Regions from separate parts of the Actinomadura rubteroloni genome, predicted to be linked through region 2. Evidence: predicted binding sites of a transcription regulator. Region 2 holds the regulator's gene; each other region holds the start of a gene.
The links. Region 2 encodes HrcA, which represses chaperone genes, less so after heat shock. Its sites were predicted from a motif close to TTGGCACTCTCNNNNNGAGAGTGCCAA; they were not measured.
Positions count from the first base shown of each region.

Region 1: the regulator HrcA is predicted to act here: its motif matches at 820-846, upstream of groES (co-chaperone GroES).
Region 3: the regulator HrcA is predicted to act here: its motif matches at 1,033-1,059, upstream of groL (chaperonin GroEL).

Region 1 is NZ_MTBP01000002.1:1,825,350-1,827,614, reverse strand. It holds gene BTM25_RS19890 (class I SAM-dependent methyltransferase) at 1-761, opposite strand, end outside; gene groES (co-chaperone GroES) at 960-1,268, shown strand; gene groL (chaperonin GroEL) at 1,366-2,265, shown strand, end outside.
Region 2 is NZ_MTBP01000002.1:695,250-697,514, forward strand. It holds gene dnaJ (molecular chaperone DnaJ) at 1-682, opposite strand, end outside; gene hrcA (heat-inducible transcriptional repressor HrcA) at 683-1,696, opposite strand; gene BTM25_RS14740 (DUF3097 domain-containing protein) at 1,813-2,265, shown strand, end outside.
Region 3 is NZ_MTBP01000001.1:3,467-5,731, reverse strand. It holds gene thrC (threonine synthase) at 1-512, shown strand, start outside; gene BTM25_RS00030 (MoaD/ThiS family protein) at 542-820, shown strand; gene groL (chaperonin GroEL) at 1,190-2,265, shown strand, end outside.

The sequences.
Region 1 (2,265 bases), 1.1 Mb from region 2:
GTCGCGCCGGACGGCAGCAGCGTCGCCCGCCGCGCCGTCCCGCCCGCCAGGCCGCCCAGCCACAGCGCGGCCTCCTTCACCTCGCCGCCCACCGAGATCCACTCGGCCTCCGCGCCGTCCGGCACCGCGTCGTGCGGGACGCCCGGCGCGACCTTCACGCACGCCGCCGGGACGCGCCCCGCCAGCTCCAGGACGGTGTCCAGCGGCGGTTCGTAGGAGCGCGGATCGAAGACGCGGCCCCGCGCCGTCCGGCGTGCCGGGTCGGCGAACACCGCGCCGAAGCCGGACGGGTCGGCGCGCGTCGCGTCCCCGACGACGACGTTCGCCGCGACGCCGAACGCGGCCAGGTTGGCGCGGGCGACCTCGGCGGTCAGCGGGTCGCGTTCGACGCCCGTCCCGGCGATCCCGGCGCGGGCGCGGAACAGCAGGTCCGCGCCGATGCCGCAGCCGAGGTCCAGCACCGGGCCGGGCACCGCCGCGAACCGGCGCGCCCGGTGGACGGCGACCGCCGCGCGCGTGGACTGCTCCAGGCCGTCCGGGGTGAAGAACATGCGGGCGGCGTCCGCGCCGAACTTCGCCCGCGCCCGCTCGCGCAGCCTGACCTGCGTCAGCGCGGCGGACACCAGCTCGGGCGGGTACGCCTCGCGGAGCTTGGCGGCCGTGGCGAGCAGGCCGGATTCGGACACGTCGGCGTTCGAGGCCGCGTCCAGGACGTCCCGTCCGACGTCCGAGCGAAGCGCACGGAAACCTTCGATGTCCATGCCACAGGAACGTAGTGGGGATGTTGACGCGTCCGGGAAGGACCCATAGTTTTCATGCTTGGCACTCTCCACGGTAGAGTGCCAAGCACAGCGACAAGGTCGGTCTGGCACCCGCGACGGCAGGCCGGTCCAGGGTCGCCTCTCTGTCAACGTTGACGCCGGCTGGTGCCGGCATGCAAGCAAAGGGGAGGTCAGATCGTGACGACCGCCACCAAGGTTGTTCTCAAGCCGCTCGAAGACCGCATCGTCGTCCAGCCGCTCGAAGCCGAGACCACCACGGCCTCCGGCCTGGTCATTCCGGACACGGCCAAGGAGAAGCCCCAGGAGGGCACCGTCATCGCCGTGGGCCCGGGCCGGGTCGACGACAAGGGCGAGCGCGTGCCCGTCGACGTCAAGGTCGGCGAGGTCGTGCTGTACAGCAAGTACGGCGGCACCGAGGTCAAGTACAACGGCGAGGAGTACCTCGTCCTCTCCGCCCGCGACGTCCTCGCGGTCATCGAGAAGTAGTCACGCCGTGACCAGCCGCCCCGGTCCCGTCCCGCGAGGGGCGCGCCCGGGGCGGCTCGCGTAGCGGCACCGAGCACGGAGAGGTGGAGTTTTCCTCATGGCGAAGATCCTGGAATTCGACGAGGGCGCACGCCGGGCGCTGGAGCGCGGCGTCAACGCCCTCGCGGACGCCGTCAAGGTGACGATCGGCCCGCGCGGCCGCAACGTCGTCATCGACAAGAAGTTCGGCGCGCCGACGATCACCAACGACGGCGTGACGATCGCGCGCGAGGTGGAGCTGGAGGACCCGTACGAGAACCTGGGCGCCCAGCTCGCCAAGGAGGTCGCGACCAAGACCAACGACGTCGCCGGCGACGGCACGACGACCGCGACCGTCCTGGCGCAGGCGCTGGTCCGCGAGGGCCTGCGCAACGTCGCGGCCGGCGCGTCCCCGCTGAGCCTCAAGCGCGGCATCGACGCGGCGGCGCGGTACGTCTCCGACCAGCTCCTCAAGACGGCCCGCGAGGTCGGTGAGAAGAGCGAGATCGCGCACGTCGCGACGATCTCCGCGCAGGACGCCAAGATCGGCGAGCTGATCGCCGAGGCGTTCGACAAGGTCGGCAAGGACGGCGTCATCACGGTGGAGGAGGCCCACACGATGGGCCTCGAACTGGAGTTCACCGAGGGCCTCCAGTTCGACAAGGGCTACCTGTCGCCGCAGATGGTCACCGACACCGAGCGCATGGAGGGCGTCCTGGAGGACGCCTACGTGCTCATCGTCGACGGCAAGGTCTCCAACGTGCAGGAGTTCCTGCCGATCGCGGAGAAGGTCGCCCAGACCAAGAAGCCGCTGCTGGTCGTCGCCGAGGACGTCGAGGGCGAGGCCCTGGCGCTGCTGGTCGCCAACAAGATCCGCGGGACGTTCACGTCCATCGCGGTGAAGGCGCCCGGCTTCGGCGACCGCCGCAAGGCGATGCTCGGCGACATGGCCGTCCTGACCGGCGGCCAGGTCATCTCC
Region 2 (2,265 bases):
TGTGCATGCCGTTCTCGACGCCCGCCGGGATCTTGACCTTGACCGGACGGCGCGTGCGGACCCGTCCGTCGCCCGAGCACTCGGGGCACGGGTGCCGGATGACGCTGCCGAAACCGCCGCACGCCGGGCACGGACGGGCCGTCATGACCTGGCCGAGGAACGAGCGCTGCACCTGCTGCACCTCGCCGCGTCCCTGGCAGGTCGAGCAGGTCTCGGGGTGGGTGCCGGGCGCGGCGCCCTCGCCCCGGCAGGTGCCGCAGGCGACGGCCGTGTCGAGGTTCAGCTCCAGCGTGGTGCCGAACGCGGCCTCGGAGAGCTCCAGCTCGACGCGCAGCGTGGCGTTCCGGCCGCGCCGGGCGCGGCTGCGCGGGCCGCGCTGGGTGGCGGAGCCGAAGAAGGCGTCCATGATGTCGCTGAACGGGAACCCGGCGCCGCCGAACCCGCCGGGGCCCGCGCCGCCGCCCCGCGCGTACGGGTCGGCGCCCATGTCGAACATCTCCCGCTTCTGCGGGTCGGAGAGCACCTCGTAGGCCTGCGTGACCTCTTTGAACTTCTCCTGGGTCTCCGGGTCCGGGTTGACGTCCGGGTGGAGTTCCCGGGCGAGCCGGCGATAGGCCTTCTTGATCTCGTCCGGACTGGCGTCCCGCCGGACGCCGAGGGTCGCGTAGTAGTCGTTGGCCACTTACGAACCCGCCAGAATCTGTCCGACGTAGCGTGCCACTGCCCGTACCGCTCCCATCGTGCTGGGGTAGTCCATCCGTGTCGGCCCGAGCACTCCGAGCCGGGCCAGGGTGATGTCGCCCACGCCGTAGTCGGCGGCGACGACGGAGGTCGAGCGGAACCCCGCGTCGGGGTTCTCCGTGCCGATCCGCACGGTAACAGTAGAGGAATCGCCGGTCTCGCCGAGCAGCCGCATGAGCACGACCTGCTCCTCCAGCGCCTCCAGCACCTCGCGCAGGCCCTGCGAGAAGTCCATGTGGGCGAGGTTGGCGGCGCCGCCGAAGACGATCTTCTCGTCGGCCTTGTCCACCAGCGTCTCCAGCAGCACCGACAGCACTCCCGCCGCGAGCGGGCGCTCGTTGGCCGGAAGCTGGTCGGGCAGATTCGCCACGGCGTGCGCGACGTCGCCGAGCCCGCACCCGTCCAGGCAGGTGTTGAGCAGGGTGCGCAGGCGGCCGATCGACTCCTCGGCCGTCACGCCGTGCGCGTCGATCACCCGCTGCTCCACCCGGCCGGTGTTGGTGATCACGACGAGCAGCAGCCGGTTCTCGGCGACCGGCACCAGCTCCACGTGCCGGACCGTCGACCGCGACAGCGACGGGTACTGGACGACCGCGACCTGGCGGGTGAGCTGCGCGAGCAGCCGCACCGTCCGGCCGACGACGTCGTCGAGGTCGTAGGCGCCGCCGAGGAACGTCTCGATCGCGCGGCGCTCGGCCGACGACAGCGGCTTGATCGTGGACAGCCGGTCCACGAACAGCCGGTAGCCCTTGTCGGTCGGGACGCGGCCCGCGCTGGTGTGCGGCTGGGCGATGTAGCCCTCGTCCTCCAGGACGGCCATGTCGTTGCGGATGGTCGCCGACGACACGCCGAGGTTGTGGCGGTCCACCAGAGCCTTGGAGCCGACCGGCTCGTTGGTGGAGACGTGGTCCTCGACAATGGCCCGCAGGACCGCGAGTTTCCGGTCGTCGAGCACGTGGTCACCTCCCCTGCCCCGTACTGGCACTCCTTACCTTGGAGTGCCAAGTGTACGGCCCGCGCGGGGTCGGCCGAAGGTGCCGGGGCGTCTCGTCCTCGTTAGAGTGCGGATCCGTGCGGAGCAGAGACTACGGCGACGACGTCCTCGCGGGCGACTGGCGACTCCCCCGCAAGGGCCAGATTCCCGAGATACCAGCGGAAATTGGGCTTGTCGCGGAGGATCCGGACAGTGGCTTCTGCGGTGCCGTCGTCGGCTGCGACAAGCTGGGCGTCACGCTGGAGGACCGGTTCGGCAAGCGGCGCGTCTTCCCGCTCACCAAGGCCGGATTCCTCATCGACGGACGGCCCGTCACGCTCGTCCGGCCCGCGCCCGGACCGGCGGGCGCGGCGCGGTCGGCGTCCGGGTCGGTCGCCGTCCGGGGGCTGCGGGCGCGGGTGGCGCGCGAGAGCCGCATCTACGTCGAGGGCCTGCACGACGCCGAGCTGGTCGAGAAGATCTGGGGCCACGACCTGCGCGTCGAGGGCGTCGTCGTGGAGTTCCTGCGCGGCGTGGACGACCTGCCCGCC
Region 3 (2,265 bases), on a different contig from region 2:
GGTCCCAGCTCACCAAGATCGACAAGGCGTTCCAGGAGCTGATCAAGCTCGGGTTCGTCGAGGACAAGCCCTACCGCGTGTTCGGCGCGCAGGCCGAGGGCTGCGGGCCCGTCTCGGCCGCGTTCAAGGCCGGGCACGACGTCGTCCGCCCGGTCAAGCCGGACACGATCGCCAAGTCGCTCGCGATCGGCAACCCCGCCGACGGCCCCTACGTCCTGGACGTCGTGCGCCGCACCGGCGGGGCCGTCGAGGACGTCACCGACGCGCAGGTGGTGGACGGCATCCGCCTCCTCGCCCGCACCGAGGGCATCTTCGGCGAGACGGCGGGCGGCGTCACGGTGAGCGTCCTGAAGAAGCTCATCGACGACGGCAGGCTCGACCCGTCGGCCGAGACCGTCATCATCAACTCCGGCGACGGGCTGAAGACCCTGGACGCGGTGTCCCCGGTCGTCGCGCCGTCGGCGAACATCGCCCCGTCCCTGGCGGCCTTCCGCGCCGCCGGCCTCGCCTGAATTCCATCGAGCCGACCCGGGAGGTCAGCATGAGCACCGTGTCTGTGCGGATTCCGACGATCCTGCGGACCTACACCGGCGGCGAGTCCGAGGTGAAGGCCGAGGGCGCCACGCTCCGCGCGGTCATCGCCGACCTGGAGGCGAGCCACACCGGCATCGCCGCGCGGATCCTGGACGACAACGGCAAGATCCGCCGGTTCGTCAACGTGTACGTCGGCGACGAGGACGTCCGGTTCGCCGACGGCCTCGACACCGCCACCCCGGCGGGCGCGCAGGTCTCGATCATCCCGGCCGTCGCGGGCGGCTGAGCACGGACGCCGAAGGCGCGGTCCCCGGTCCCGGGGGCCGCGCCTTCTGTCTGCGGTGACGGCTTCATGGCCGTCCGGTAAAGGCTGATCGGCGCCCGGTGTGCGGACCGTTCCAGCCGGGAACCGTCCCCGCACGTCCCGTCGCGTTCGGCCATCGGGGCTGGTCGGAACCCCCTGGCTTGCACTCGACAGGGCAGAGTGCTAAACAGTTATTGGCACTCTGCTGTGGAGAGTGACAGCCCACAGCGTGGGTCGGGGCGATGAGGCCACGGTCCGGCGGCGGAATGGAAGCCGTCCGGAGTGGCCGTCCGTCGCGGGCGTCGTCTCGATCCGTCTCATGGCCACCTGTTCCGGGAGGACTGGAGCCCTATGGCTGCAAAGCAGATCGCGTTCGACGAAGAGGCCCGCCGCGGTCTTGAGCGCGGCATGAACCAGCTCGCCGACGCCGTGAAGGTGACCCTCGGTCCCAAGGGCCGCAACGTCGTGCTGGAGAAGAAGTGGGGCGCCCCCACGATCACCAACGACGGTGTGTCGATCGCCAAGGAGATCGAGCTCGAGGACCCGTGGGAGAAGATCGGGGCCGAGCTGGTCAAGGAGGTCGCCAAGAAGACCGACGACGTCGCCGGTGACGGGACCACGACCGCGACCGTTCTCGCCCAGGCGCTGGTACGCGAGGGCCTGCGCAACGTCGCCGCCGGCGCCAACCCGATGTCGCTGAAGCGCGGCATCGAGGCCGCCGTCGAGCGCGTCAGCGAGGAGCTGCACAAGCTCGCCAAGGACGTGGAGACCAAGGAGCAGATCGCCTCCACCGCGTCCATCTCCGCCGGCGACCCGCAGATCGGCGAGATGATCGCCGAGGCGATGGACAAGGTCGGCAAGGAAGGCGTCATCACCGTCGAGGAGAGCAACACCTTCGGGCTGGAGCTGGAGCTCACCGAGGGCATGCGCTTCGACAAGGGGTACATCTCCCACTACTTCGTGACCGACCCGGAGCGGATGGAGGCGACCCTCGAGGACCCCTACATCCTGATCGTCCAGGGCAAGGCGTCGGCCAACAAGGACCTGCTGCCCGTCCTCGAGTCGGTCATGCAGTCCGGCAAGCCGCTGCTGATCATCGCCGAGGACGTCGAGGCCGAGGCGCTGGCGACCCTGGTCGTCAACAAGATCCGCGGCATCTTCAAGTCCGTCGCCGTCAAGGCCCCGGGCTTCGGTGACCGCCGCAAGGCCATGCTGGGCGACATCGCCACGCTGACCGGCGGCCAGGTCATCTCCGAGGACATCGGCCTCAAGCTGGAGAACACCACGCTCGACCAGCTCGGCCGCGCCCGCAAGGTCGTCGTGTCCAAGGACGAGACCACCATCGTGGACGGCGCCGGCGACGCCAACGAGATCGCGGGCCGCGTCAACCAGATCCGCACCGAGATCGACGCGACCGACTCCGACTA